3 regions of the Cognatishimia activa genome follow, and region 1 is predicted to be linked to each of the others. Evidence: riboswitches for the same ligand, from Rfam matches in the RefSeq annotation. Region 1 holds a riboswitch; each other region holds the start of a gene.
What was found. A riboswitch is a leader RNA that binds a small molecule or an ion and turns the genes downstream of it on or off. The one in region 1 is predicted to bind cobalamin.
Positions count from the first base shown of each region.

Region 1 (9,994 bases):
TTTCTGGACGTGGCGCGACCTCATGTATCGCTTCCTGAACCACCTGAAGCCAGACCACTACGAGGCCATCGCCGCCTTGGCCTTTATGGAGATGCAAGAGGCCGGTTTCGCCTCGGTCGGTGAGTTCCACTATGTGCATCACCAACAGTGTGGCGCGTCCTATGACGATCCGGCCGAACTCAGTGCGCGTGTGTTTTCAGCGGCCAATGAAACAGCCATTGGCCTGACGCATTTGCCGGTGCTCTACACCTATGGCGGGGTCAATCAAGAGCCCTTGTCAGGTGGTCAACTGCGATTTGCCAACGACGTCGAGGGCTTTCTCAAACTGCACGAGGCCTGCGCATCGCAGCTTGGCCATTTGCCGAAAGATTCCAATCTCGGCATCGCGCCCCATTCCTTGCGAGCCACCTCTCCGAGCGATCTGACGCAGGTTCTTGGGGCCAGACCCAGCGGCCCCGTCCACATCCATATCGCAGAACAAATGCGCGAAGTCGCCGAGGTGCAGGCCAAGCTAGGTGCGCGCCCCGTGGAATGGCTGCTTGATCACGTGGAGGTCGACGCGCGGTGGTGCCTCGTTCATGCAACGCATATGAGCGATGCTGAAACCGCCGCGCTTGCCGAAAGTGGCGCGGTCGCGGGTCTCTGCCCGATCACCGAAGCCAACCTAGGAGACGGAGCCTTTAACGGGCCCAGGTTTCTCGAGCACGGCGGAGCTTTTGGCATAGGCTCGGATTCAAACGTGCGGATCTCCGTGGCCGAAGAATTGCGAACGCTGGAGTATTCGCAACGGCTGCGGGACATGCAACGCAATCTCATGATCAAGGGGAGCGGATCGGTCGGCCAAGCCTTGTATAAATGGGCGGCACAGGGCGGCGCACAGGCCCTTGCGCGCGCGTCCGGAGAGATCAAGGTCGGGCTTTGGGCGGACCTCGTGGCGCTTGATCAAGATCATCCGTCTCTTTGCGCCCTAAAGCCAGATCAACTCCTTGATGGGTTTTGTTTTGCGGGAGGTAATGACCTTGTCACCGATTGCTGGTCAGCGGGCCGACATATGGTGAAAGACGGCCAGCATGCGCATCGAGAGGCAATCCTTTCGCGCTATCGATCTGCAATGTCGGACTTGGTCTCCGCCCTCTAGCTGGTGCGGCGCAAAACCAGTTCAGCAGTCACTAAAATTGCGTTTTCGCCGCGGACAAGTCGGCCACTCATGATCTTGCTGCCGTCAATCCCTACGATCACGATTTCCGGCGTTGGTGCGTCGGGACCAACGCGCGCGTCTGTGATCAGAAACTCGGTGGCATGGCTGTCCAAAACAGAGCCGTCCTCAAACACGGCGCCGATCAGGCTGCCCAATCCCACAACTTCGGCAGAGCCCCATCCGAGGTTGTGCACGGCAGTTTCCAGCGCGATTGTGACGTCTTGGTTCGGCGCTAATCTTAGCGCGGCATAGCCTTGGTCCCGCGCATCCAAGTCCTTCACAGAGAAGAGGTCAAAATTCGTCTCAGGATCGGGTTGTCGATCAAATTGAGCCCCGATCAAGCCGATGCCTTTTGCCACAACGGGTTCAGACAAAACGCTGGTGGGCGCGAGGATATGGCCGAAGGCGTCCTCGATTGCCGCATCGCCCCATAGCCCGTGGCCGTGCAGAAAGCTCTGACCTTCGTGCTGCCCAACGATCATGCCAAGACGCGTGATCAGACCGTTCTCAAGGCTGTGGGTTTTGGAGTACCACGCCACATGCTGGTCGTCCGGCGCGTGGTCAGGGATCACGTAGTTCAGACTCTCAAACGGAGCCCCGGAAAGAGTGAGCCAGGCACTGTCGACCTCTTGATCTTTCAGGGCTTCGGCGACTGCGGTTTCCAGTGGGATACGCGCCGCGAGGGTCACAGAGATGGGGCGGCCCTCGCCGGCCACGACCTGTTGACGTTCAACTATGATCGGCCCCGGATGTTTGATCGTTCGCATCAGGTTAAGCCCTCTGATTGACGCCGTTCCAGTTCCGCGCGCACGAGACGTTTGGCCATTTTCCCATAGCCTGACTTCGGGATCTCGTCCCAGATATGGAACTGACGGGGCATCTTGTAGGACGCGATTTTGTCCTTAAGAAAGGCCTCCAGTTCGGCTGTTTCAACATCTTCACCAGCGTCCAGCGCTACGACCGCAACGCCGATCTCTCCCCAGGTTTCATCAGGAATGCCAAAGATCGCCACCTCTGAGACCGACGGATGGGTCAACAACTTCTCTTCGATTTCGCGCGGATAGATGTTGGAGCCGCCCGAGATATACATGTCTGACGCCCGCCCGGTGATATAGACATAGCCGTCGGGGTCCATATGCCCAAGGTCGCCGGTGCGGAACATGCCATTGCGGAAACTCTCGGCATTGGCTTTCGGGTTTTGCCAATAGCCCGCAAAGACCGCAGGGCCGGTGACGCAGATTTCACCGGTGACATTCGGCGCGCAGTGGGTGCCGTCGTCGGCTTGGATTTCGACCTGCATGCCGGTGCGTGGATAGCCGCAGGTGCCGTCGCGGCTGTGATCGGTGGTGCTGTGGTCCTCGGTTGGAAAGACGGTAATCGCGCCCGTGACCTCTCCGAGACCGAAGTATTGGACGATCACCGGCCCCAGAGTTTCCAGTGCGCGGATCTGATCGGCCCGATACATAGGCGCGCCGGCATAGATCACATGCTTGAGCGTGCTGTAGTTAAACTTCGCGACTGCGGGCGCCTCGACCATACGCTTAAGTATGGTGGGGACCGTGAACATATTGGTGACGCCATATGTCTCAACCAGACGCCAGATTTCCTCGGTGTCAAACTGTCGCGAGGTGGTGAGGATCGTCGGCGCGCCTTTGGCCGCGATCATCAGATGATGCATGCCCGCGCCATGTGACAAAGGCGCGACCACCAAGGAGGCGTCCGCCTTTGTAGCACCGGGAACCAGATCGCAGAGGTGATTGTTGATCACGAACCCCAACTGTCCATGGGTAAGCATCGCGGCTTTGGGGCGGCCAGACGTGCCGGATGTAAAAAACAGCCAAGCCAGATCGTCGCGGTCAACCACGGCCAGAGGTGGCGTAGATGTGACCTCGCACATCAAGACATCAATGCTCGGGGCGAAATCCGCATCACCGATTGCGATGACGGTTTCGGGGCCTTTGACTTTCGCGTGCTCGGGAAAGGTTGCGTCGCACAAAAGGAGCTTGGCCCCTGACAGCTCGGCCATCCACGCCAGATCATCCGGTGCGCCGCGAAAATTCGCGGGCACCCAGGCCGCACCTACGCGAAAGCAGGCGTACATGCTTTCGATCATCTGGTTGCAATTGCGCGACTGCACCAGAACCCGGTCTCCTTTAGAGACGCCGTGATCTGCGAAAACAGCGGCCATTGCCTTGACGCGCACATCAAACTCGGCCCAGTTCCATACCTTGTCTCCCCAGATCACTGCAGGCAGGTCTTTAAGGCGACGGGCCTGTTGTTCGGGGAAATGGGCCAGGTTCATCGTCCGAGTGGAAAATGGCGGGATCGTCATGTGCTGGCCCTTTGCAACTGCTAAGCTGGGTCTAGGCTATATCTGAAATCCATCGCGGGCCAGAGATCTGATTGCACCTAGCGTCTGCTCAGCAACCAGACAAAGAAACACCCGCCAATAAGGCCTGTTACGATGCCGATGGGCATGTCTTCGGGTGCCATGATCGTGCGGGCGGCGATGTCGGCCCACAAAACGAAAACCGCGCCGAGCAAAGCTGAAACGGGGATGAGTTTCTGATAGTCGCCACCGACCAAAAGCCGTGCGATATGGGGCATCATCAAGCCGACAAAGCCGATCATACCTGAAAAGGCGACCATGACCCCAGTGATCAGTGCGCCAATCACAAAGACCGACAGGCGAAACCGCACGACGTTTAGGCCAAGCGTGGCGGCTGTTTCGTCGCCAATGGTCATGGCGTTCAAGTCAGCGGATCGGACATAGAGCCAACCCAGACAAGGGAGCAGAATGATCAGCGGATAGATGAGGTGGGACCATTGCGCGAGGCCGAGGCCTCCGAGCATCCAAAAGACGACAGTATGGGTTGCGCGCGGATCGCCCAGAAAAATCAGAATATTGGCGCAGGCCATAATGATGAAGGAAATCGCAACGCCCGTCAGGACGAGGCGGTCAGCGCTTGTGGCCGACGCAAAACTGGACACCGCAAGCACCAAGAGGGTTGCCACCAATGCGCCTGCGAAGGCCAACAGAGGCACGGTCAGAAGGCCAAGAAAAAGCCCCGTGTGCAGCAATGCAAGAATCGCTCCAAAAGCGCCGCCTGAGGAGATTCCTAGCAGATGCGGATCGGCCAGTGGGTTGCGTGTCACCGCTTGCAGCGACGCTCCTACGGCGGCCAAACCAGCGCCAACCATTAACGCCAGCAACGCGCGCGGGAAACGGATGTCCCAGACGATCGCGGTACGGCCTTTGGACCAGGTTGCTTCAATCAAATCAGGGGAAAACTTGTTCAGCACCACGCCCCAGACGGTGCTCGCGGGCACAGGAACTGCGCCCACGCTGACAGCTACGGTGACCGAAGCCAGCAGCAAAATCGCCGCAAGCACAATGTTGCGAGACAAAGAGCCTGCCCATTTAAACGGGCGGGCTTTGCTGGCTTCGGTGCGGACCATTAGTTGCTCCAGAATCCGTCGGCCAGTTTCTTGACTGCGTTGATGTTGCGTGGACCTGGGGTCGCTTCAACATATTCCAGAGTCACGAAACGGTCGTTTTTGACGGCGTCCAGATCTGCAAAAGCAGGGTTGTTCATCATGAAGGCGCGCTTTTCTGCGGCGGTCACATTGCCGTAGTTCACGATCACCACGACCTCAGGGTTACGCTCGACCACGGCTTCCCACGTGACGGTGCCCCAGCTTTTCTCGAAGTCGTTCATGATGTTGGTGCCGCCTGCTGCTTCGATCAGCGCGGTTGGCATCGCGTACAGACCTGCGGTGAAGGGGGTGTCTTCGCCAGAGTCATAGACGAACACGCGCAGAGGCTCGTCTGCGGTTTCCAGAGATCCGGTGAAATTGGCCAGCTCTGCTTTATAGCCGTCTACCAGCGCGTTGGCTTTGTCTTTGACGTCAAAGATCGCGCCGAGGTTCAGGATGTCATTGTACATGTCATCCATGCTGGCTTTGCCTTTTTCACTGATGTGAATGCAGCTTTCGGTCAGCTCATAGACGTCGATGCCAAAGGGCGCGAGGGTCTCTGGCGTGACTTCGCCGCCGACCTTCATGCCATAGTTCCAGCCCGCAAAGAAGAAATCCGCATCCGCGCCGATCAGCACTTCTTTGGTTGGGTATTTGGCCGAAAGCTCTGGCAGTTCTTCAACGCCCGCGCGCATCTCTTCGTCCAGCGTTTTCCAGCCAGATATGCCTGTGTAGCCAACCATTTTGTCCGCCAGTCCCAGCACCAGCATCATTTCAGTCAGGTTGACGTCGTTCGAGATCGCGGCCTGCGGCACGCCGTCAAAAGTTACCTCGCGGTTACAGCTTTGCACTGTAGTCTCAGCAAGCGTCATGGATGCAACGCAAGACAGCCCCATTGCGAGTGGGAGGAGTTTCATTGGGGAACCTTTCATGAATTCAATTGGAAAGAGAAGTGGTTGTTCTGGCTCTTGCTGAGCTTTTCAAGCTGAGCAGTCACGCTGAATGCGCCAGAGACCAGAGTTTCTGTCAGAACCTCTTCAGGAGGTCCGAATGCGATTGTGTGGCCGTGTTCCATAACCAGAATATCGTCGCAATAGGCTGCGGCTACATTGAGGTCATGCAAAGAGACGACGACCGTCACGTCCATATCTTTCACCAGCTGCAGAAGCTCGAGCTGGTGTTGGATGTCGAGGTGGTTCGTGGGTTCGTCCAGAACCAACAAGCGCGGCTCTTGCGCGAGAGCACGCGCCATCATAACGCGCTGGCGCTCTCCGCCAGACAGGGTGCCAAGCTGGCGATCCGCGAGCTGTGACAGGTCTGCCTGTTCCAGAACCCTGTCGATGATCTGCGCACAATTCTGGCCCGGCGAGGAAAATCCCAAACGATGGGGTAGGCGGCCGAGGGTCACGATGTCTCGGACGGTCAGAGCAAAGTCGTTGGGTTGTTCCTGCAAGACAGCGGCGACAATGCGTGCCGCGGACCTTGGCGCGATGGCCCAGATGTCTTGGTCGTCAACTTTGATCGTTCCCGTCGTTGGGGCCTGATAGCGATACAAGGACCGCAGCAGTGTGGATTTACCCGCGCCATTGGCTCCGACCACGCCAAGGATACGACCGCAGTCCAGCGTAAAACTGGTGGAATGCAGAATAAACGGCGCTTTCCGCGAAGGGCGCCAGCTGAGGTTCTCGACTGTGAGTTTCGCGTGGCTCAATGCGCAAACTCCTCTGTAGGTTCCAGCGCGATCATGCTCGAAGGTACCCGCGCGAGCGTCGACTTGCGCAGTTTGCCGGGACGATCGACCGAAGAACACCAGCCGTCGTGGAGATAGGCGTATTGCTGAGCGAATTCGACCAGGTCCTGAATGTCGGTGTCCGGGTCAATATCGCCGAACAGGTAGGTCGCCTTTTGCGAACCATAGTACGCCACGGTGCAGGGCCGGTCGCACCCTGCCATGCAGGCGACCCCAGAGATTTCAAAATCCTCGGGAATCGCATCACCTGCCATCTCGATGGCGCTGCGTAGTTTCTTGATGAGGTCAAAGCCCGGCTTACAGCTCGTGCCCTTGTGCTTGCAGCTCGTGCAAACTGTTATTCTATGAGACGTCGTTTTGCCCATGTCGCCCTCCGCGCATGTGCGAGGCGAAAAAGGAGCCAGATTTTTGAACGGCTACGGCCGAAAAATAAGTCATATTAGCTACCTTCCGAGCCACCCCGCCCGGGTTAAGTTACACGCTCGATGGCAGGTCTCCTGACTTACGGCTTGTATCGGTCTGTCCCTTCCCAGCCCGAATGAGGGCCAGTGGTTTGACAGAGCGCTTACCGTTCACAGTTGCGGGGGCAGTCGCTGAATTGGCACATTTATCGCGCCGCACAGCGTTCCCTTTTCATCCCTATGTGCCTTGGCACGTCGAGAACCATCACAAACCGACGTGCCTGTCCTTGTTGAGTCTGTCAAGTCGGCAATTGCTTGAGCGCAAGTTTGCGATCTAGTTTGTGCAAGTTTGAGTGGACTTGCTGCTGTGTCAATACAGCATTCTGCAGACCTGATCGGGGGTATTAGCCCACCAACATAAATGGGTCGGAGGTCGTCGAATTCGAAGTCAATGAACCCAAGTGCGAAAGGCACGCGTTGACGCTTTTGCCAATCTGGGAACAACTCAAATCGAGTTGAAAGATTTGGTGGAGCCTAGGGGGGACGCGTATTGGCTGTTAAAGTTATTAAAATACAGTATGTTACAGGCACTCTACTGTGTTCACTGTTGCACTCAAATGTAGCACTAAGCAAGCTTTAACTGATTAAATCTCTTGTTTCGTTCCCATCTAAAAATCCAGCATAAGGGTGCGAGCGTTTTCTTCAAGTTCTTCAAGGTCCGCCCATTCATCGTAGGCCTCCAGAGTGTCGCGAATCCACACGTAATCGGGGTCGCTTAACAGTACAGTCGCTGCAACCGCGCTAAAGGCGGCACTTGGCTGTGCCTCACGAAGCAGCCGCTCTACGCCGCGCTTGATTTTTGCCCATTTGCGAGCGGTTTGATTGCCCTGTTGGTATTCCTCCAGGTCAGCGCGGAGGCCCTCGAGAGCTTCGCAGATTGCTTCTCCCACTTTCAGGCGAACGCCCACCAGCTTTTGGGAATCGTTTAGGTAAAGAGCATCGATAATCGTCCTCCGTCCCAACTCGGTTCGCCACCTTAGCCGGTAGTCTTTAAAGAACATATGCGCTGATGGGTCCGCGTCATACGGGTTTAAGATCATACCATCAGTTTCAACATTGTAGGTGCCTTTCCTCCCGTTGCATCTTTTACAAGAAGGCAGGAGGTTCTCCCACTCGACGACCATTTCCGGAAATTCGTCTTTGTGTCGAAAATGCTCGACTTCCATATATTTAGACTCTTCGGCAATATTGACTTCGCAATAGGCGCACTTGTCAGAGGAGCTTGCGAGTAGAGGTGCTTTAATTTGTTTCTTGTTCCAAACAGACTGCCTAGTCTCGGCATATTTATCTGTTAATTCTTGAACGGTTTCTTCGTCTAGAAAATCAGGTTTTTGCGCTCTTGTGAGTTTAATCATCTTTAGCCTCTTCGGCCCTATCGTCATATGCAAATGGTGCAGATTGAATTTTAATAAGCTTTAATAATGGGTTATTTGGATGGAGCATTTTCTCTAGTTCGGCCAATGCTTCATTTCCTCGTTGAGAATCTTCCGCATCCAAGGCGAAGTCGAATTTCCGCATAGCATCGCGGAAAGTTTTGGTTCGTGTGTTTTCGACTCCCATAACTTCTTCAAGAATTTCCTCTATCGTCCAACCCGCAAATCCGTACTTCCCTGTCAAAGTGTTCTTGCATTCAACATTGCCCATTCGGTCACGCCTAAGCGAAATTACGTCGTTTGCGTGAGCGGCCTGCACAACGTGAGGGCTGTGTGTGGTTGCAATGATTTGCGCCATTGGAAAAGCGGTTGTGAGAATACGCCCGATCTGTTGCTGCCAAGTTGGATGAAGGTGAAGATCAATCTCATCAACCAAGATAACACCAGAAAACTGCTTGGCGGACACATCTAACCTGCGGAACTCAATTTCCTTAATAATGCTTAGAAGCAAAAAGTAGGTTGACCGAAAACCGGATGACATTAGCTCAAAAGGGATAGTGCCGTTGGGCGTTGAGACAAGTATGTCGAACGTAGTAACATCGACTTCTGCAAGTGAAATATCTTCGTCAAGGACTGAAAAAAGCCAAGTGGCAGTGGCAAGATTTTCAGTCATATGAGGCGTCCAGCTACTTTTCTCCGCGTGCGGAGACAGCAAATATCTATTGGTGAGCCAAGACTTAATCTCGTTGGCACTGAGATCAGCGGCGACTTTCTGATTGATTTGCTGGAGATCAAATTTAGGGTCGCGCGAAATGGCATTTTGAACAAAATACTTGAGGTCTCTAGAGGCCCTGACATGGATTAAATTCACAGCTTCTGGCAAATTAGCCCTAGTGAACTCACCTTTCTCTGGACTCATTTCATTAAAGTCGTTCCTGAGCTCATTTCCGGAACCTAACGTCTTGTACTTAAGCGCAACCGAGCCACTCTCAGCAGCTTGGCGTCTTTTTATTCGATGATGTTCACCACGGCTCCATGAAGCTGTAATGGCTTCCAGGATCGTAGTTTTGCCAACTCCATTTTCTCCACAAATTAAATGAATCCCAGCTTGATCTCCGAAATTCATATCCAACGAAGGAAAAGGGCCAATATTTGACAGATGAAGTTCGTTTATTCTCAAAGCTGGACTATTCAAAATCACTTCCCGCTATTTTACTAAATTTTAATAATCCTATTATTGTGATCAAAAGAATTGATTGGCAACCAGTAAGCAAAATTGGCGGACCAAAACACCTGTGTTGCATATCCAACCTAGAGTTCGCCATTGACAAGCGACTGTCCAACGGCACGTCCAAATATTGCCGCCATTAATTCCTGACCTACACAGTTAACCAGTCGCTGTGTCACACGCTTAAATTTTTTCCCCTAAGTGTGAGGAGGCGATCTGATGACTGACCAACTGAGAACCTTCGAAGCGCCTCAACTGGGCAACCTTAAATTCACTGTATGGGACCGTGAAGGTGAGCCTTGGTTTATCGCCAAGGAGGTGTGCCAAGCGCTGGACCTCAGTTTACGGTCTGGCCCCTCCCGATGGACCGTTTCACTACCGAAGGATGAGAAGTTCAAAGCAACTCGCAACGAACTACCTCTGTTTTTCGAAGGTAGTCGCGCTCCCTCGTATCTCTTCATTTCAGAGTCCGGCCTCTACAAGCTGATCATGCGGTCCAACAAACCT
Region 1 covers NZ_CP060010.1:952,596-962,589, reverse strand. Annotated here, with positions in the region: gene HZ995_RS04670 (formimidoylglutamate deiminase) at 1-1,138, shown strand, start outside; gene HZ995_RS04665 (hypothetical protein) at 1,135-1,965, opposite strand; gene HZ995_RS04660 (acyl-CoA synthetase) at 1,965-3,530, opposite strand; gene HZ995_RS04655 (FecCD family ABC transporter permease) at 3,608-4,657, opposite strand; gene HZ995_RS04650 (ABC transporter substrate-binding protein) at 4,657-5,592, opposite strand; gene HZ995_RS04645 (ABC transporter ATP-binding protein) at 5,604-6,386, opposite strand; gene HZ995_RS04640 (DUF1636 family protein) at 6,383-6,790, opposite strand; cobalamin riboswitch at 6,896-7,108, opposite strand; gene HZ995_RS04635 (HNH endonuclease) at 7,495-8,241, opposite strand; gene HZ995_RS04630 (AAA family ATPase) at 8,234-9,454, opposite strand; gene HZ995_RS04625 (BRO-N domain-containing protein) at 9,707-9,994, shown strand, end outside.

Region 2 (9,994 bases), 710 kb from region 1:
TGGCCTTCTGGAGCGCGACCAAAGACATGCAGCCCGTCGCCGAACTGGCTTTCTTTGATGTCACAGACCAAAGTGTCAATGCGGGTGATGGCTTCGGCGAGACAGGTGGCGCCGTCTAGTCCCAGTTGCGCGGCTAGTCCCAGAGCCTCGGCCTCGTCGCGGATGCCGTCCTGCAGGCGATCTCTGCGTTTCGGGTCTAGGCCGTCAGCATTGGAGAACTCATCCAAGAGGCTTTCCAAGTGGGCGAACTTCTGCGGGGCGGCGCTTTCTTTCAGGGGAGGCGGCACATGGCCCAAGGTCACGGCTCCGATGCGGCGTTTGGCTTGGGCGGCTTCGCCGGGGTCGTTGACGATGAACGGATAGATGACGGGCATATGGCCCGTTAGTGCTTCGGGCCAGCAAGTGTTCGACAAGGCGACAGATTTGCCGGGCAGCCATTCGAGCGTGCCGTGTGCGCCCACGTGGATGAGCGCATCTGCGCCAAAGCTTTTCCGCAGCCATAGGTAAAAGGCCACATAGGAATGGCGCGGGGTGCGGGCGAGGTCGTGGTATTCGTCCTCGCGGACGTCTTCGGATCCGCGCTCAGGTTGCAGGGCGATTGTGACATTGCCACTCTGGATTGCTGTGAATTCAAAGGCTCCGTCTTTGACCAGAGCATCGGTCTCGGGAGCGCCCCAAACCTTTGTTAAATCGTCACGCAGCTCTGGAGGCAGATCGCCTGTGGCCTCGGAGTAGTCTGCCAGCGAGAAACGCAGGGACTGAGTGCCGAGCGCCGCGCCGAGCCAGCCCGCGTCGCCCGCCGTGGGTCTCAAACCCTCGGACGCGAGATCCTCCACAATGGCCTCAGCACTCGCTAAAGCATCCAGCCCCACAGCATGCGCCATATTCCAATCGGCTCCGGGGTAAGTCGATAAAACCACCGCCGCTCGTTTTTCGGACACTGGCGTTTCAGAAAGCTTCACCCATGCCGCGACTTTGTCGGCCACGGCCTCGATCCGATCCGCATGGGCGCGGTGGCCAAAGCGGGAATATTGCAGGTCTGGGTCTTTCTTGCCGGGCTCTTTGAAAGAGGCCACGCCTGCGAAAAGCCGCCCGTCGACCTCTGGCAAAACCACGTGCATGGCAAGGTCTGCTGGTGCGAGGCCGCGTTCACTTTCAGCCCAGGCTTTCTTGCGCGAGGTCGCCAGAGCGATCTGAAAGACCGGCGCGTCTGTGGCATCCAAAGGCGAGGTGCCATCGCTGCCTTTGCCGGAAAAGGCTGTGGCATTCACGACGGCTGCAGGCGCAAGCTCTTGCAAAGTCTGCGCAATCCACGCCGCCGCCTCTGGTTGTTTGAGCGTGGGCGCGAAAAGTCCCATCACCTCAAAACCGCGCGCTCTGAGGGCGGTGAACATGGCCTCAATCGGGGCCAGATCAGCCGAGCTGACGTAGCTGCGATAGAAGGTCAGCGCGACGAGCGGTTTGTCTGTCGTGCGCAGGGCGTCACAGACTCCGGTTTCCGGTGTCCAGCCGCCAAAGTCTGGCAGCTGTTTGGATCCGGCCACAGGTTTCGCATAGATCCCCGCCGCAATCGCCAATTGCGCCAAAGCGGCCTGCGCCGCGACGGCTCCGCCAGTGTCACAAAGATGCGCAAGGCGTTGCAGCGTGGACTTGGGCAGGGTCGAGACTTCGTCCAGCCGCGTATCAGGCCGCCCATCCGCAGGCAGCACGGCCAGGGCAATCCTCTTACGCCGCGCCAGATCCTGCAATTGCTGGATGCCGTAGGACCAATAGGGGATGCCGCCGATCAAACGCACTAAAACGGCCTTCGCGCCCTCAAGCGTGTTCTCGACATAGGTGTCCACAGACAGCGGATGTTTCAACGCCGAGATATTCGCGAGCCTGAGCGACGGCAGATCATCTTTCCCACGATGCCAGCCCGCCGCGAACGCCCCAAGGTCACTGTCGGAATAGGACAATACCACCAGATCCGCCGGAGTCTGTCCGACGTCAAAGGGCGTTTCCGTTTCCTCGAGCCCGTGGCTTTCGCGAAAGACGACGTGCATGGTTAGCTTGCGAAAGCCGCCTCGATGGCTGCGCGGTTCACGTTGTCATGTTCCGCGATGACGACCATTTTGCCTTGGCGCGCCTCATCTGGTTTCCAAGGGCGGTCGAACTGGTGACGCACCCGCGCTCCGACCGCTTGCACCAGAAGGCGCATGGGTTTGCCCTCGACGGCCGCATAGCCTTTGACGCGCAGGATGTTTTGCTCTTTCGCCATGGCTTCGACCTTGGCGGCGAAGGTTGCGGCGTCGATCTGTTCGGGGATGTCGACGACGATGCTGTCGAAATCATCATGGCTGTGGTCATGGTGGTGATGGTGGTCGTGATCATGATCGTCATCGTCATCGTGGTCATGATGATGGTGATGATCCTCATGGTGGCTTGGACGGCTGTCCAGATCGTCCTCGGCTGCCGCATTCAGCCCAAGGATCACGCGGGGATCGACCATGCCTTCCGCCACTTCCACAACCGGCAACGGACGCGGAGAGTTTTCTTCGATCAAAGCCTTCGCCTTGGCGACACCGTCTTCGCCTGCAAGATCAGGTTTGGTCAGCAAAATGATGTCCGCACAGGAAATCTGATCGCCAAAGACTTCGGCCAGCGGAGTTTCGTGATCCAAACCTTCATCCGCCTCGCGCTGGGCGTCGACGGCGGCAACATTCGACGCAAAACGCCCATCCGCAACCGCCTCTGCATCGGCCAGAGCAATCACGCCATCCACAGTGATTTTGGAGCGGATATCGGGCCAGTCAAAGGCCTTCAGCAGAGGTTTCGGCAGCGCCAGACCCGAAGTCTCGATCAGGATGTGATCGGGGCGGGGTTCTAGCGCCATCAGCGCTTCGATTGTGGGGATGAAATCATCGGCCACGGTGCAGCAGATACAGCCGTTCGCCAGCTCCATAATGTTTTCGGCAGGGCAATCAGGGATGGCGCAGGATTTCAGAATGTCGCCATCAACGCCCACATCGCCAAATTCATTCACAACAACCGCCAGACGTTTGCCCTGCGGGTTCTGCATCAGCTTGCTGACCAGCGTTGTCTTGCCCGATCCCAGAAAGCCGGTGATCACAGTGACAGGAAGTTTCTCAAGCGTGCTCATAAGCCTTACTCCGGCAGGCGCAGCGGTGGGATCCGCGCGATACAGTTTTTACGAAAGTGAATGGGGCGTTCGCGCCAGGGGACAAGGCCGTCCTCGGTGCTTGCGTATTTCACAAGCCCCTCATGGGCGAGATCCGCATCCTCGGCGCCGGTGAAATTGCCATAGACATAGGTCCAACGATCCGCACCGCCGCGCACGGCGACGGAACAGCCGCTGTCACAATTGGACAGGCATTCGGTGGTTTTTACGGTCACATGTGCAGGCCACTCTTTGGCCAACAAAGCCTCAGCCAGTTGTGCGCCCGGACGCGGGCCTTCCATATCCGTCGGCATGCCCGCACGGCAGGTCGAACACACTAGAACCTCGACTGGTTCCATAGTCATCATGTCTCTCCTTTCAGGAGGGACAAGGGCGAGTAGGGCGGGCATCATGCGAAGTCCCGACACCGGAACACCCCGTCCGGTTAAAGTCACAGGTGCTGGCAGGTCTCCCGGCTTACGGATCCCAAGGTTTCCCTTGGCGGATTTGGCCCTTCCCAGCTTGCGCCAGTGGCTTGCCAAACCCTCTCCGCTCACGGTCGCGGGGGCGGCTGCGGTTTGGATTGCGTCGCAATCCATGTCGCATTCCCTTTTCACCTGCACTAAATACAGGAACCAACAGGACGGGAATGCGCCTATCCGCCCCCCGAGTCAAGTTATGAGGACGACCCCATGAGTACAGATGCCGACATCTCTGCACGTCACACAGAGAAAATGAAGAAAATCAAGGCCGCGCGGGACCGTTTGATGGAGAATAAGACCGAAGAAAAAGGTCTTATCATGGTGCATACGGGGCCGGGTAAGGGCAAGTCTTCCAGCGGATTCGGCATGATCATGCGCTGTATCTCTCATGGCATGCAGACAGCCGTTGTGCAGTTCATCAAAGGCGCCTGGGCCACGGGGGAACGCGACTTTCTTGAGACGCATTTCAAGGATGAATGTAAGTTCTATGTTTCGGGTGAAGGGTTCACATGGGAGACCCAGGACCGCGACCGCGATATCGCCAAGGCCGAAGCGGGCTGGGAGCTGGCGAAACAGCTCATTCGGGATGAGAACAATCGCTTTGTGTTGCTGGACGAGATCAATATCGCGCTGCGTAATGACTATCTGAATATTGATGAGGTCGTGGAGTTTCTGCTGAACGAGAAACCAATGATGACGCATGTTTGCCTGACAGGGCGGAACGCGAAGCCAGAGTTGATAGAGGCGGCTGATCTGGTGACGGAAATGACCTTAGTGAAACATCCGTTCCGCGACGGGATCAAGGCGCAGAAGGGGGTTGAGTTTTAATGCCCCTCAAACGTCTCCTCACCGAATTCGGCATGGGTAGCTCTCTGCGCCGTCAGGACTATACCGAGGCCGCCACCCGCGCCGTCAAAGATGCGCTGTGGCACAATTCGATCAACCTCGCGGAGCTCTTCGGCAAAGACAAATCCGAGATGCAGATCACCGTCGAGGTCGCGGTCGCCCAGCCCGAGCAGATCGACAAAGCCAAGATCGCCGCGATCTTCCCCTACGGACAGGTCACCGTGACCCCCGTCAAAGGTGGCCTTGACGTACCGCGCCCCGAAGGCAATCCCACCGTTATCGCCAATGTTGCGATCTCTGTGGCGATGGATGTGGAGGTAAAGCCATGAGCGATCAACGATTTATCCTGGAAATGGGCATGGGCAATAACCTCTTCCGTCAGGACTATACCAAGGCAGCAGAACGCGCGATTGAAGACGCGATCCGCCATTCCTGCATTCCGATGTTCGGCACGCTCGGCATCCCCAGTGAAGAGATGCGCGTTTCCGTGACGATCGGTGTGCAAAAACCCGAACAGGTGGATTGCGCGGCCCTGGCCGAGGTGCTGCCACGCGGCAAAGCGACAGTAAAAGCTGTCTTTGGCGGCATGGACGTGACCAACCCCGACAACGGCACCGTGAACGTCATCGCCACCGCTGCGGTCGAAGCCTTTCTGCCAAAACAAGGGTAGCCCATGAGCAAAGCCATCATGATTCAGGGCACCGGCAGCAATGTCGGCAAGTCGATGCTGGTGGCAGGTCTCTGTCGCGCGGCCTTGCGACGCGGACTTTCGGTGGCGCCGTTCAAGCCGCAGAACATGTCCAACAATGCGGCCGTCACGTCTGATGGCGGCGAAATCGGCCGGGCGCAGGCTTTGCAAGCCTTGGCGTGCAAATTGCCCACGACGGTCCACATGAACCCGGTCCTGCTAAAGCCGGAAACCGACGTTGGCGCTCAGGTGGTGGTGCAGGGCAAACGGCTGACCACAGCCAAAGCACGCGATTATGCCAAGCTGAAACCGCAACTGATGGTCTCCGTGCTCGAGAGTTTCAACCATTTGAAATCGAAGCACGATCTCGTCATCGTCGAAGGCGCAGGCAGCCCCGCCGAAGTCAATTTACGAGCAGGTGACATTGCCAATATGGGCTTTGCGCAGGCGTCAAATACGCCCGTGATCCTCGCCGGAGACATCGACCGCGGTGGCGTCATAGCGCAGATCGTCGGCACCCAAGCGGTGATCTCGCCCGAAGACGCAAGCCTCGTCAAAGGCTTCATGATCAACAAGTTCCGCGGCGACCCCAGCCTGTTTGATGATGGCTACGACCTGATCCAAGATACGACCAAATGGCCCGGCTTCGGCGTGCTTCCTTATTTCTATGACGCCTGGAAACTCCCTGCCGAAGACGCGCTCGACCTCAAAGGATCCGACTCCCAAGGCGACATCCATATCGTCTGCCTCGGCCTCTCTCGCATCGCGAATTTCGACGATCTGGATCCTCTCGCCCAAGAACCCGGCGTTCGCCTCACCATGCTGCGCGCAGGCCAGCCGATCCCGGCAGACGCGATACTCGTCATCATCCCCGGCAGCAAATCCACCATCGGAGACCTCGCTTTCCTGCGCGCCCAAGGTTGGGATATCGACCTGCAAGCGCATGTGCGGCGTGGTGGCCATGTCCTCGGGATTTGCGGCGGATATCAGATGCTTGGCACCAAGATCTCAGACCCTGAAGGCATCGAAGGCCCTGCTGGCGACACCAAAGGCCTCGGGTTCCTTGATGTGGAGACCCTGATGACCCCAAACAAGAGCCTGACCGAAGTGAACGCCAAACACGCAAGCTCCGGCATCGATTTCACGGGCTACGAAATCCACATCGGGCGCACCGACGGCCCCGATCGTGCCCGCGCCTTTGCCTCGATCAACAACCGTCCCGAAGGCGCAACCAGCGAAAGCGGCAAAATCCAAGGCAGTTACCTGCACGGCATGTTCCGCGACGATGCGTTCCGCGCCGCGTTTCTTGCAAGCCTTGGCGCCAAGGCATCAGACACCAGCTACGACCAAACCGTCGAAACCACTCTGGACTCTCTCGCGGATCACATCGAGGAACATCTTGACGTTGAGGGCATTCTCGCCGCCGCGAGCTAGTTTCATCTTGCCCAAAATACTCCGGGGGAGGCGCCCTTCAGGGCGACGGGGGCTGGCCCCCTGAACGCTTGCCACTGGCGCAGAGCTCGCCCATAGTCCTTTCGAACTTCGGACACCAAAATGCTGCGCTTTCTATCCTGTATATTCTTCCTTGTACCGACAGTGGCGCTGGCCGAGATCACGGTCTTTGCGGCAGCGAGCCTGCGGGGTGTCTTGGATGAAATTCACGCAAGCGCACCGATCAAAGTGACGGCCTCCTACGCCAGCAGCGCAGCACTCGCGCGTCAAATTGCTCAGGGAGCACCTGCGGATGTGTTCTTCTCGGCCAACCAACTCTGGGCGACGTGGCTGGACGACCAAGCGGTAAAAGAGACCTTCACCGCACAGGATATCCTGCGCAATGAGCTCGTGGTGATTGCATCTGAGGCAGATCCAGACTTTGACATCACGGCGTTACCCGAAACTCTTGGCGATGGGTTTCTTGCGGTGGGTCACACGCGGGCGGTCCCCGCCGGCATATACGCCAAAGAAGCCCTGAGCAGCCTACGTCTTTGGGACGTACTTCAGGACCGCATCATTCAGACCGACAATGTCCGCGCCGCCCTCCGCCTTGTGGCGCTGGGCGAAGCGCCATTTGCCGTGACCTACGCAACAGACGCGCTTGCTGATCCGGCGGTCCACGTGGTGCATCGCTTTGACGAAGAGGACCATAGCCCAATCATCTACCGCGTCGCTCAATTGACTAGGGGCGAAGCCGCAAACGCCTACCTTGACCTTCTGCAAAGCCCCGCCGCCCGCGACATCTTTCGAGCGCATGGGTTTCAGGACATCGCGCCATGACCTGGCTTGCGGACTATCTCGGCCCCGAAGGCTTTGCGGCCATGCGACTGTCGATTTGGGTCAGCCTCTGGGCGACGGCTCTTAGCCTGCCATTGGCGCTTTGGGTGGCGCATCTTTTGGTGCGCAAACGCTTTTGGGGACGAGAGCTTTTGAATATCGCGGTGCATTTGCCGCTGGTCTTGCCGCCTGTTGTCACCGGCTATCTTTTGTTGGTGACCTTCGGACGACGCGCGCCTGTCGGACAGTTTTTGGAAGACACCTTTGGTCTCTTGCTCGCGTTCCGCTGGACAGGCGCGGCGCTTGCGGCGGCGATCATGGGGTTTCCCTTGATGGTGCGCGCGATCCGGCTGGCCTTGGAAAACGTGGACCCAAAACTCGAAGAAGCCGCCGCCACGCTTGGTGCAAGCCGCTGGCGTATCTATGTCACCGTGACTCTCCCCTTGATGGTGCCGGGCGTGATCGCAGGCGCGGTGCTGGCCTTCGCCAAAGCCATCGGAGAATTCGGGGCCACCATCACATTTGTCTCAAACATCCCCGGCCAGACCCAGACTTTGCCCTCGGCCATCTACGCAATGCTTCAAATCCCCGGAGAGGAGCCCCAAGCCTTTCGGCTGGTAATTGTCTCGACCGTGATCGCGGTCATCGCCCTTGTTGCCTCAGAACTGCTCGCGCGTCGGGCTGCGCATAGGGGTGAGTCATGAGCATCGAGGTTCAGATTTCTCATCATTTCCAAGGCTTTGATCTGGATGTAGCGTTTCAAGCACCGGCTGGGGTGACTGCGCTGTTTGGCCCCTCTGGCGCGGGCAAAACCTCGATCATCCAGTCGGTCGCGGGGCTTTTGACGCCGGACGACGGGCAGATCACGATGTCGGGTCGCAAAGTGCTGGACCGCACAGCGGGGATCAACCTTGCGCCGCAAAAGCGAAACGTCGGCTATGTGTTCCAAGAGGCACGGCTGTTTCCCCATCTAAGCGTGGTGCGCAATCTGTCCTACGGACCCAAGGCGCGCGGGCAAGCTGTGGATCACGGCTATCAAGAGCAGATCGTAACGATGCTAGGTCTTGACCACTTGCTGGGCCGCCGCCCTCAGGCCTTGTCTGGCGGAGAAAAACAACGGGTCGCCCTGGCGCGGGCGTTGCTGGCCAAGCCCGAGGTGTTGCTATTGGACGAACCTCTGGCCGCGCTGGATGCCGCGCGCAAAGAGGAAATTTTGCCCTATCTCGAACGTCTTCGAGACCACGCGGAGGTCCCGATCCTCTATGTGAGCCACTCGGTGTCTGAGGTCGCGCGTTTGGCAAATCACGTGATCTTGCTGAGAGATGGCAAGGTGGCGAAGGCGGGGCCCGTGGAGGAGGTGTTCTCTGACACAAGCTCCGCCGCCGTATTGGGATTGCGCGAAAGCGGAGCGGTACTGCGCGCGCGGGTCACGGCGCATCACGAGGATGGGCTCACCGAACTGAGCGGCGCGGGCACAAAGCTTCATTTGCCACGCGTAATGGCCTCGGTTGGAGATGATGTGCGCCTGCGGATCAAAGCCAGCGATGTCATGTTGTCTTTGACCCGCCCAGACGGCATCTCTGCGCTGAATGTGATGGAAGCCCGCATTGAGGACATCCTTGCAGGGCAGGGGCCGGGCGTTTTGGTGCGCCTGGCGTGCGGAGACGCCCATGTCTTGGCGCGGGTCACGCAGCGGTCTGCCAAAACTATGGCGCTTGCCAAAGGTCAGATGGTCTTTGCGATTGTTAAGTCGGTGTCGGTTGCGCAGGCCGATGTGGGTACCTAGTTGGACGTTTCGATGCCTCTTGTCTAATGCGTCACTATCACTAGTATCGCGCGCGACCTTAGAACGGATGAACCCTACGCATGAATGGCTATCTAAAGCACCCGCTCGACACCTCTCGTGACATTGTCGAAGGCAAAGAGAACGGCAGGGTCTCGATTGTCTGGTACATTGATTTCACCAGTGAACGGATGCGCAGGATCCGCGATATCATGCGGCGCACGCGGCTGCGGGCCTTGCCTGAAAACGTGAGTTTCGCCTATCGGTTCCTACCCGCAGTCGGCAATGAGAACGGGTCCGACATCGCCGCGCGCGCAGCCATCGCGGCGGCGGCACAGGGCCGGTTTGACGATATGCGCAACGCGCTGTTTTCGCGTCCTCCGCGCTATACGGTTGGCGTCGTGATGGCGATTGCCGAAGCGCTTGATATGGATCAGGACAAGCTGCGCGACGATATGTTCTCGGATGAGACCACGCAGCGTCTGCAAGACGACCATGACAGCGCGATTGCCTCGGATGCCCATGGCGGCCCGCTCGTATTCATTGATAATCGTCAATATGTTGGCGCTTGGGATGAGGCCGCTGTCACTGAAGCAATCGAGAAGCCGCTCGGTCTGCGGTTGCGCTTGGCGAGCGAAGACTTTTTCCACTGGGCGGCCTCGGCGGGCATGGTTCTGGTGGCGGCAACGATCGCGGCGTTGATTGTAGTGAATGTCGGTTTCCACGAAGCCTATGAACATCTGCGCCACACAAAGATGGGCCTG
Region 2 covers NZ_CP060010.1:238,192-248,185, reverse strand. Annotated here, with positions in the region: gene cobN (cobaltochelatase subunit CobN) at 1-2,045, opposite strand, end outside; gene cobW (cobalamin biosynthesis protein CobW) at 2,048-3,142, opposite strand; gene HZ995_RS01185 (DUF1636 family protein) at 3,148-3,525, opposite strand; cobalamin riboswitch at 3,606-3,815, opposite strand; gene cobO (cob(I)yrinic acid a,c-diamide adenosyltransferase) at 3,853-4,470, shown strand; gene HZ995_RS01175 (Lin0512 family protein) at 4,470-4,817, shown strand; gene HZ995_RS01170 (Lin0512 family protein) at 4,814-5,158, shown strand; gene HZ995_RS01165 (cobyric acid synthase) at 5,162-6,610, shown strand; gene modA (molybdate ABC transporter substrate-binding protein) at 6,731-7,450, shown strand; gene modB (molybdate ABC transporter permease subunit) at 7,447-8,151, shown strand; gene modC (molybdenum ABC transporter ATP-binding protein) at 8,148-9,233, shown strand; gene nhaA (Na+/H+ antiporter NhaA) at 9,314-9,994, shown strand, end outside.
Region 2: it holds a riboswitch for cobalamin, as region 1 does, so the genes downstream of both, HZ995_RS01185 (DUF1636 family protein) here and HZ995_RS04640 (DUF1636 family protein) in region 1, are expected to answer to the same signal.

Region 3 (9,994 bases), 290 kb from region 1:
TTCGCGCGGGACGCCAAGATCTTGGTGGAGGCGGGCTATCGTCTGGACTGGGTGCAGGTGGTTGATCAGTTCCGCTGGTCAAGCCACGTTGAGCTGGTCGGCGCATTCGCGCGCTGACAGATTTGTGAGCTGGGCCGCACCGCGCTTTCGTGATATGGTCCGCCAAAACAACAAACAGAGCATCAAATGCGGGCGCTTTTTCTCATTTTCGTGGCGGGGCTGTTTCTTGCGGCCTGTGGCCAGAGTTATGGCTCTTATAAGGGGCCAAAAGTGACACGCATTGTGGTCGAGAAGGCCGAGCGCAAAATGTATCTGATGCATGGCCCAATTGTGCTGCGCGAATATGACGTCGGGCTAGGCTTCGCGCCGATTGGCGATAAGGTCCAAGAGGGCGACGGGCGCACGCCGGAAGGTGTCTATGAAATTGACCGGCGCAATCCGCAGAGCCAGTTCTACCTGTCTTTAGGGATTTCTTATCCCAACGAAAAAGACATTGCCGAGGCCAAGGCGCTGGGCGTCGATCCCGGGGGCGATATCTTTATCCACGGGCGGCCCAAGAAATACCAAAGCGATCTGATTGATTGGACGCTGGGCTGTATCGCCGTCACCAACCGCGAGATGCGTGAGATCTATGCCATGGTCGGAACCGGCACCAAGATCATAATTCGCGAGTGATTATTGCAGTTCCGCAACCAGCTCTGCTTCGGTTTCAGCACCCAGAACCAGCACCCACCAGATCTTGCCGTTCGCTTCTTGCAGCCAAGCAAACCCCATATCAGTCGCAGCTGGATCCATGATCACGGTGCGAGAGCCGGGTTCTTCCATCCAGGCGGCGAGGGTTTCGAGTTCCGTCTCGTAGGTCTCGGAGATGTTTTCGCCTACAAGGGTACCAACATAGCCAGACCGCGCCACACGCTCGATGGGCGACGAGCCGTCAGAGCCGAAGTGCCACGGGCGGTTTTGGATCGACATGTCGCGCGCGTGTGTGGCGGCAGCGGCGATCAGATTGGCATCCATCTCAACTGCTTCAACGCCGGTGGCGCTGCGCAGCGCGTTGACAGAATCCAGCATACGCAATTGGATCATGCCAACATCGCGATCCTTGATCCGGTAAAGGCGGGGCAAAGGTTTGCCGTCGGCGCCTAAAGTGGGCTCGGATGGCGCGCCAAGCGTGCAGCCGGATACGGCCAGAACAACACTCATCATCAGGGCAAGAATGCGCATGAGACCCCCTCTTGGCTCTGTCTTTCGCATGCAGAGATCTTTAGCGGGTGTATCGTTGCGTTGAAAGCCCACATTCCCGTGACCACGGCAAGATGACGCTTGTTTGATTTGCGACTGCGGCTTTAGCGCCATAAATTGCCGCCAAACTTATGTCATTGAGGGGCATATCATGAGTAAATCGCCGTTTGACCGCGTCAGTCGACGCACGTTTTTGGCAACGAGTACGGCCTTCATCGGCGCGCCTGCTTTGGCGCAGGATGATGTGAACGCGGATTCGACTACAGAAATCGAAGCAGATATCGAAACTGTGCGCCGAAATGCGTCGAGCTTTCGGGGTCTTTCTTGGGAGCCATATTTTAAGAATCTGAAAAATGGCGCGATACTTTGCGATACAACAAGCCGCGCATTGCATTATTGGAGCCAGGATGGAAACACTTACAAGCTCTATCCGTCCTCTGTTCCACTGACCGAAGATCTCACAAGATTGGGTCGCACTAAGGTTGTACGCAAGGTCGAGGGACCAAGTTGGCGACCGACGCCAGCGATGCTGGAACGCAATCCAGAATGGCCAGAATTCGTAGGCCCCGGACCGGATAACCCCTTGGGGACTCATGCACTTTATCTGAGTTGGACCTATTACCGAATCCACGGCACCCATGATGAACGCAAAATTGGGCGCAGATCGTCTAATGGCTGCATTGGCCTGTACAATGAGCACATCGCAGAACTGTTCGAATTGGCCAAAGTTGGCACCCAAGTGTTGCTAATTTGACCACATTATGGCGCTGAGCCTGAGATAAGTGTGTGATTAGGTTTGCAAAGATCGCTTTCAAGACATTACACAGGAATCACGAGGTAAGTCTTACGCGCTTGCGCTCATTCTTTAATTTTGGCGCAAGCTGATACTGGAGGGTACTACTATGAAAAAACTCGTTCTCGCAGCAGCATTGACTGCAGCAGCTTCCACCGCATTCGCAGGCGGCATGGACAAAGCAATGATGGAACCAGAAGTTGTTGTTGAAGACGCAGCGTCTTCTTCTTCCAACATCGTTGTTCCTCTGTTGGTTCTGGCGATCCTGGCGGCAGCTATGAACAACTAAGTATAAGGCAGGTCACCCTGCTTTTTACAAAAGGAGGCGTTGCTCTGGCAGCGCCTCTTTTCTTTTGCGCTAGTCTCTTCGTTAAGCGCTAAATATCGCGAGCACCGTTGCGATTGCCAAAGCAATCAACGCAAGGCTTGCGAGCGCGAAACAGGTAAATCGCACGATCACACGGTTCCCTAGGATCTGCACAAGAGAATGCAGGATCCGAAACCCGACATAGGCCCAAGCAAGACCAAGCGCAGCCGAGGATTGCAGACCCGTCAGGGCGATGGTTCCCATAAGCGCGTAAAACACGGTCGGCTGTTCATGCAGGTGGTTATAATTGTCTGCCACCCAATTCACATTTTCCGGTAGTTTTTGCCGCCAGTCTCCGCGAGGGCTTTGGGCGGATTGCGGGTGCACATGGGCTTTGCTCATGGCCGGAATGCGGGTGGCATAGAGCCAGCACCAAATCACCAAGGTCCAAAGGATCAGAGCAACAACCGGTTGTAGAAAGATTTGAAGTGACATGAAGGTCTCCGCGTTCAAGGGGTTTCTGATCGCGGAGCTTATGGGTCAGAGCCAGCCCTGCAAGTTTTCCGTCGCGATATCTGCGAGAACCTGAATGTGATCGTCGCGGTCGTTGAGGCACGGAATATAGGTGAAATGCTCGCCGCCAGCTTCCTCAAAACTTTCTTTGATCTCTTCGTTGATTTCCTCGAGCGTTTCGATGCAATCGGCAGAGAAAGCAGGCGCGATGACGGCGATGTTTTTCTTGCCGTCCTCTTCGGCCAGACGCGCGACTTCTTCGACCGTGTAAGGCTGGAGCCAATCTTCGGGGCCGAATTTGGATTGGAAGGTGGTGACGAGATCGGTGTCTTTCCAACCCAGACGTTCTTTCAACAGCCGCGTGACCTTGGCGCATTGGCAGTGGTAAGGATCGCCCTGCATCAGATAGCGCAGGGGCATACCGTGGTAGCTGACCACGAGGATATCGGGGCGTTTTTCAAGTTGGCCGTATGCCTCTTCGACCGAATTGGCCAAGGCGTCGATATAGCGCGGGTCGTCGTAGTAAGGCTCAATCGTGCGCGACGCAGGTTGCCAGGTTTCTTTCATCAAAGCGCGGAAGAACTGGTCGTTGGCCGTCGCCGAGGTCGCGCCCGCGTATTGCGGATAGAGCGGGAAGAACAGGATGCGTTCGCAGCCCGCTTTGACCATCTCACGCACTTTGGATTCGGTGGAAGGATTGCCATAGCGCATGCAGAAATCAACCATGACCTGATCGCCGTGACGCGCGGCCATGAGGTCTGCGAATTTGGCGGTTTGGTCTTTGGTGATCGTCATCAAAGGGCTCTCGCCCTTGTCGTGATTCCAGATGGATTTATAGGCCTCACCTGACGTGAAAGGGCGTTTGGTCAGGATGATCAGCTGCAACAGGGGCTGCCATTTCCAAGGCGCATAGTCGATGACACGGCGATCTGACAGAAACTCGTTTAGATAGCGGCGCATGGGCCAATAGCTGTAGTGATCCGGCGTGCCGAGGTTGGCGAGAAGGATGCCGGTTTTGCCGCGCGCGACCTTTGGGTGGTCAGCAGGGGCGTGCTCGGGGCGGGTGGCTAAATCGGTCATTGGCTTCTCATCGGTTTGGATTTCAGCAGAGATAGTCTCTTGGCGAGATGGGTCAATCGCGAAGTGATCCAATGCGGCATTTTGGGGCTGTGTCCCAAGGTTGGATATTTATGGCAAGAGAAATAGGATTACGGTTTCAGCTTGGTCTCGCTGGTCTTAAGCGCATCCGCGAGGCGCGCGCTGGCGGATCCCGGGCGCAGGGGTTTCGGCTGGCTTTCGTCGGGGGCCCAGCCGGTCATGAAAATGATCTCGAAGGTGGTTTTGAGGCGGTTATTTTCAGTGAAAGACTGACGATAGAGATCTTCGGTGCGGGCAAAAAGCGCCTTTGTAGAGAGCGTTTTGCGGCGCGCGAAAAGCGCGTTGTTTTCGCCCATGGCGCGCAGGTCTTTCATCAAGTCCAGTGAGGTTTCGTAGCTGACATCCAAAGGCAGGCTGTCCGCAACAGGAAGGGCAAAGCCAGCGCGTTGCAATAGGGCGCCGAGGTCTCGGATTTCTCCCATCGGGAGGATGCGGGGGCTGAGGCCTCCGGTGAGTTCGGACTCGGCTTGGGCCAAGCAGGCGCGTAACTCTTGCAGGGTTTGGCCGCCGAAGCTGGCGGTGAGCAAGAGGCCGTCGTCCTTCAGCGCGTGGCGACATTGGATGAGCTGGCCAACGGGATCATTGGCCCAATGCAGGGCGAGGGCGTGGATGATCAGGTCGTGGCTTTTGGCTGTGAGCGCGAGCGTGTCGGTATCATGGACAATCGTGGCCTTGGGCAGCCGCGCGCGCCAGATGTCAGGGAAGCCGGTCACAATCGCGATGTCTGTAAAGTCCCTGTTAACCATGGCGAGGCGATCTTCGATGTCGTCAGCCACGAGGGTTTGCAGGAACATGCCCCGGTCCAGATCCGCGCGCTGGCGATTGCGCATAAGGGCTACGCGGTCGGTCAATGTTGGGGGCGTTTTGGTCATGGGCGGTATCTAGGATGAAATTTCGCCAAGCACAAACCTTGCTGAAAATGATCTATCCCGCGCGTTGCGTCGGATGTGGCGATTTGGTGGAGGGGGACTTTGGCCTCTGTGGCACTTGTTGGCGGGACACGCCCTTTGTGACGGGTCTTAGTTGCGATGCTTGCGGCGTGCCTTTGCTGGGGCCGGACCCCACTGAGATTGCCCATTGCGACGCCTGTCTCTTGTCGGCGCGGCCATGGGACAGGGGGAGGGCCGTTTTGGAATATGACGGCCTGTCGCGGAAGTTGGTCATGCGCCTGAAGCACGGAGATCGCACGGATATGGCGCGGCCTATGGCGGGTTGGATGGAGCGAAAGGCGCGGGATCTTGCCCGGCCGGATACGATTTTGGTGCCTGTGCCGTTGCATTGGAAGCGCCTGTTCAAGCGAACCTATAATCAGGCGGCTTTGTTGTCAGAGAGATTGGCCGCGCGGCTCGAGGTATCCCATTGCCCCGACGCTTTGATCCGGAAGACGGCAACCGCGCCGATGAAAGGAGAGCGCGATGTGCGCCTTGAAACGATGAAAGATGCGATTGCTTTGAACGAGAAGCGGATCGCCCGAATTGAAGGAAGGCCGGTCTTGCTTGTTGATGATGTCATGACCACTGGGGCCACTCTTGAGGCCTGTACTTTGGCCTTGGCACCCGCAAGCCCACGGAAAATTGACGTTATCACTCTGGCGCGCGTTGCATTGGATCCTTAAATCGCGCAGACACATGTCAGCTAGGATGACGACTTATGAAAAACGTTGAGATATATACGCGCCCGCTTTGCGGGTTCTGTTCCGCCGCCAAGTCTTTGTTGGACCGTAAATCAGTGGCTTATGTCGAGGTGAAAGTCTGGGACAACCCTGAACGCAAACCCGAGATGATACAGCGCTCGGGTGGCCGCAGCACCTTTCCGCAGATCTTTATCGACGGCGAACATATCGGCGGATGCGACGATCTGATGGCGCTTGAGCACAGCGGCAAGTTGGATCGGATGCTGGCCTAACCATGAAAACCGCCCTGTTGCAGATCACCTCGTCTGAGGATCCGGCGGCCAATCTTGCCATGTTGCAAGAGCGGATCGCCGAGGCTGCGGGGCAGGGTGCGGGATATGTTCTTACGCCCGAAGTGTCCAATTGCGTGTCGGCCAGTCGGTCACATCAAAATGCGGTGTTGCAGCTAGAGGCTGAAGATCGCACGCTTGTGGGTTTGCGAGAGGCTGCCAAGGCGCATGGGATTTGGCTGACCGTCGGGTCTTTGGCGCTGAAAACCGGTGATGCCGACGGGCGCTTTGCCAATCGGCAGTTTTTGATCGACCCGCAGGGCGAGATCCGCGCACGCTATGACAAGATCCATATGTTTGATGTGCAGGTAACGCCCGAAGAGACATATCGCGAATCCGCCGGTTACAGGCCGGGCGCGCGTGCGGTTTTGGCGGACACGCCTTTTGCCAAGATCGGCCTGACCATCTGTTATGACCTCCGGTTTCCGCATCTTTTCAATCGTTTGGCGAAAGCGGGTGCTGAGGTGATCACCGTTCCAGCCGCATTCTCGCAGGTGACTGGGGCTGCGCATTGGCATGCCTTGCTTCGGGCGCGTGCAATTGAAACCGGATGCTGGATCCTCGCGCCCGGGCAATGCGGAGAAAACGCGCCAAAGCGCAAGACCTATGGGCATTCTCTGGCTATTTCACCTTGGGGAGAGATTGTGGCCGAGGCAGGGGTTGATCCGGTGACCCTATATGTGGAACTTGACCGCAACCAAGTATCCGAGGCGCGGCGCCGCGTGCCTTCGCTGACCCATGAGACAGAGTTCGATGGCCCAATCGCAGAATGACACCGACGCGCTGGCGGTTTCGCTATTCAGCGAGATCCTGATGGCCGACCAATTGGCGCGCAACCGTCTGTCTAAGGCGCTGCCTAAGGGTATGGAGCTGTCGCATTTTTCTGTGTTGAACCATCTGGCGCATTCGGGCAGCGAGCGGACTCCGGCGCAACTGGCGAAAAGTTTCCATGTGACGCGCGGAGCGATGACCAATACGCTCGCGAAGCTTGAGGCGGCGGGCAATGTACATATCAGGCCCGATTGGGACGATGCGCGGCGCAAACTGGTGACGATCAGCCCGGCGGGACGGCGCGCGCGGGACGCAGCGCTCGCGAATATCGCGCCGATCATTTCCGAAGTGGTCAAAGACATCGGAGAACACCGCGTGCGTTCCGCTCTACCGATCCTGCGCGAATTGCGCGTCAAACTCGAGGAAAACGGGTGACTCCCTCACGTAAGAAATCGATGAACCTGGTCGCGGTTGGGGCCGCGGTGGTCTTTATTCTTGTCTATACGATCCCGACAATTCAGCACACTGCCGCTGTAGACGCCTGCGTCGAGCAGGGTGGGCGGTTGAATTCAGACACGGGCAGTTGTGAGGTGGAGTGATCGCGGAGCGTTTTCGGGATTTCACGCCTTAAGGCATTAATAAATATTAATTTTTTTCTGCTTAAAGATTTGCGCATATCTGTTGAAAAGCGTCGCAATTGATGCATCCAAACCGCGTAACTTCCCTAAAACAGTCATAGATGGCGGTCTTCGAAAGGAGGCCTTAATTGGGAACCAAGTGAGAATCTTGGACTGCCCCCGCAACTGTAAGCCTTGCAGAGCCCTTCGGATCTGAGCAGCAAGTCAGGATACCAGCCGTCGCCCCGTAACTGCCGAATAGTCTCGGCCAAAACCGGCGTCGGGTGGACGCTATAGGAGCATATTATGCATATTGAACCGGGCGTTGTTGATGGCGCCAAAATGATCCTGGCCCAAGGCACGGCTGCCGCTGCGGCGGGCTATAGCCTGAAACTTCTGGCCGATGATCTGAAAGACCACTCTGTTGTGTCCTTTGGTCTGCGCAGCGTTCTTGCTGTCGCCGGAGTTTTTGTTTTCTTTGAGCTGATGCCACATTTCGCGGTTGGTATTTCTGAAGTACATTTCATTTTGGGCACGACGCTGTTTTTGCTCTTGGGGGCTGCGCCTGCTGCGATTGGTCTTGCGGGCGGCTTGGCTGTTCAGGGGCTTTTCTTTGCGCCAAGTGATGTGCCGATGTATTTCGTCAATGTCTCGACGCTGTTGTTTCCTTTGTTTGCGGTGGATGCTTTGGCAAAACGCATTGTGCCTGCGTCGACGGCCTATTTTGACCTGCGCTACGTGGACGTCCTGAAAATGTCGGCTGTTTATCAGGGCGGTGTCGTCGCCTGGGTCGCGTTTTGGGCCTTTTACGGGCAGGGGTTTGGCGCGGAAAACTTTGGTGCCGTGACAAGCTTTGGTCTGGCCTATCTATCCGTCATCCTGATCGAGCCTGTGATTGATTTGGGCGCACTGGCCATTGGTAAAAACCTAAAAGGTCTTTCAGAACGAGGCATTTTCTCGCGCCGTTTGCACCTCGCAAATTCTTAACAAAAAAGGCCCATCGCAGTTGTGTTGCGCTGGGCCAAACAGTTCGGATCGGTCTCGCCAACAGATCCCTAAGCCGGTTTCTGGCTTGTAGTCACGTAGTTCACACTGAGATCTCGATCAGAGATCGACCAGCCCCAGGTGATCGGATTGAACACAAAGCCCTTGCGATCCACAGGCGTCAGCCCGCCTTTTTCCAGAAAGTCATAGAGTTCATCCGGCGTGATGAACTTGCTCCATTCATGTGTGCCCTTGGGCAACCAGCGCATGACATATTCCGCGCCAATGATGCCCATGACAAAGCTCTTGGGATTGCGGTTCAGAGTGGAGCAAATCATGATCCCACCTGGTTTCAACAGGGTCTGACAGCAGGTCAGGAATTCCTGCGGGTCGGCCACATGCTCGACGACTTCCATGTTCAAAACGATGTCAAAGCGCTCGCCCGCTTCGGCGATGGCTTCGGCGGTTGTGTGACGGTAGTCGATGGTCAGGCCGGACTGCTCGGCATGTACCTTGGCGACGGGAATGTTGCGCTCGGCGGCATCTGCGCCGACGACGGTGGCACCAAGGCGGGCCATGGGTTCGCTGAGCAGACCTCCGCCGCAACCGATGTCGAGGATCGTGAGGCCTTCGAACGGGCGCTCGGTTCCCAAGTCGCGACCATACTCCGCGGCGATTTGCGATGTGATATAATCCAGACGGCAGGGATTCAGCATATGCAGCGGTTTGAACTTGCCCTTGGGGTCCCACCATTCCGCGGCCATGGCTTCAAATTTGGCGACTTCCGCTGGGTCGACGGTGTTCAACTCGGGTTGCATTCTGATCTCCATATGATCTTTTGGGCGCGGGTTACTATATAGTGTCAATATGGACAAACATTCAGGTCAAAAGCGCGCAGTTTCTTTCCTTTACCCGCTGATCGAGCCTTTCGATCAGCGCATGATGGATATGGGCGATGGTCATCAGATCTATGTCGAGCAATCTGGCAACCCAAATGGCACACCTGTTGTGGTGTTTCACGGAGGCCCCGGCGGCGGATGCAGCCCGACGATGCGGCGCTATTTCGATCCCGAGGTCTATCGCGTGGTGCTGTTTGATCAGCGAGGCTGTGGGCGGTCAAAACCCCAAGCTTCGATCGAGAACAACACGACTTGGCATTTGATCGCGGATATCGAACGGATCCGTGCCGCGCTGGGTATTGAGAAATGGGTGGTGTTTGGCGGAAGCTGGGGGGCAACGCTTGCTTTGCTTTATGCCCAAGCGCATCCAGACCGGCCGACGGCGCTTGTTCTACGCGGTGTGTTCGCGATGACCCGCGCTGAACTAGATTGGTTCTATGGCGGAGGGGCCGCGCAGTTTTTCCCGGAAACCTGGACGAAATTTGCGAATATGATTCCAGAAGACGAGCGGGTCGACATGATTGCCGCCTATCACAAGCGATTGTTTAGCGGAAATCGTACCACCGAGGTTGCTTATGCACGTGCTTGGGCCGCTTGGGAAAATGCTTTGGCGTCGGTTTATTCGGATGGCAGCACAGCAACGCCTCCGGCAGAATATGCGCATGCTTTCTCGCGTCTTGAGAACCACTATTTCATAAACGCTGGTTTTCTCGAACAAGACGGACAGATCTTTGAAAACATGGATCGT
Region 3 covers NZ_CP060010.1:1,243,472-1,253,465, reverse strand. Annotated here, with positions in the region: gene HZ995_RS06070 (class I SAM-dependent RNA methyltransferase) at 1-117, shown strand, start outside; gene HZ995_RS06065 (L,D-transpeptidase family protein) at 187-675, shown strand; gene HZ995_RS06060 (CAP domain-containing protein) at 676-1,203, opposite strand; gene HZ995_RS06055 (L,D-transpeptidase) at 1,394-1,996, shown strand; gene HZ995_RS06050 (hypothetical protein) at 2,145-2,324, shown strand; gene HZ995_RS06045 (MAPEG family protein) at 2,406-2,837, opposite strand; gene hemH (ferrochelatase) at 2,883-3,935, opposite strand; gene HZ995_RS06035 (methyltransferase domain-containing protein) at 4,064-4,885, opposite strand; gene HZ995_RS06030 (ComF family protein) at 4,900-5,628, shown strand; gene grxC (glutaredoxin 3) at 5,664-5,918, shown strand; gene HZ995_RS06020 (carbon-nitrogen hydrolase family protein) at 5,921-6,748, shown strand; gene HZ995_RS06015 (MarR family winged helix-turn-helix transcriptional regulator) at 6,729-7,181, shown strand; gene HZ995_RS06010 (hypothetical protein) at 7,178-7,345, shown strand; cobalamin riboswitch at 7,470-7,619, shown strand; gene HZ995_RS06005 (energy-coupling factor ABC transporter permease) at 7,670-8,350, shown strand; gene ubiG (bifunctional 2-polyprenyl-6-hydroxyphenol methylase/3-demethylubiquinol 3-O-methyltransferase UbiG) at 8,419-9,165, opposite strand; gene pip (prolyl aminopeptidase) at 9,215-9,994, shown strand, end outside.
Region 3: it holds a riboswitch for cobalamin, as region 1 does, so the genes downstream of both, HZ995_RS06005 (energy-coupling factor ABC transporter permease) here and HZ995_RS04640 (DUF1636 family protein) in region 1, are expected to answer to the same signal.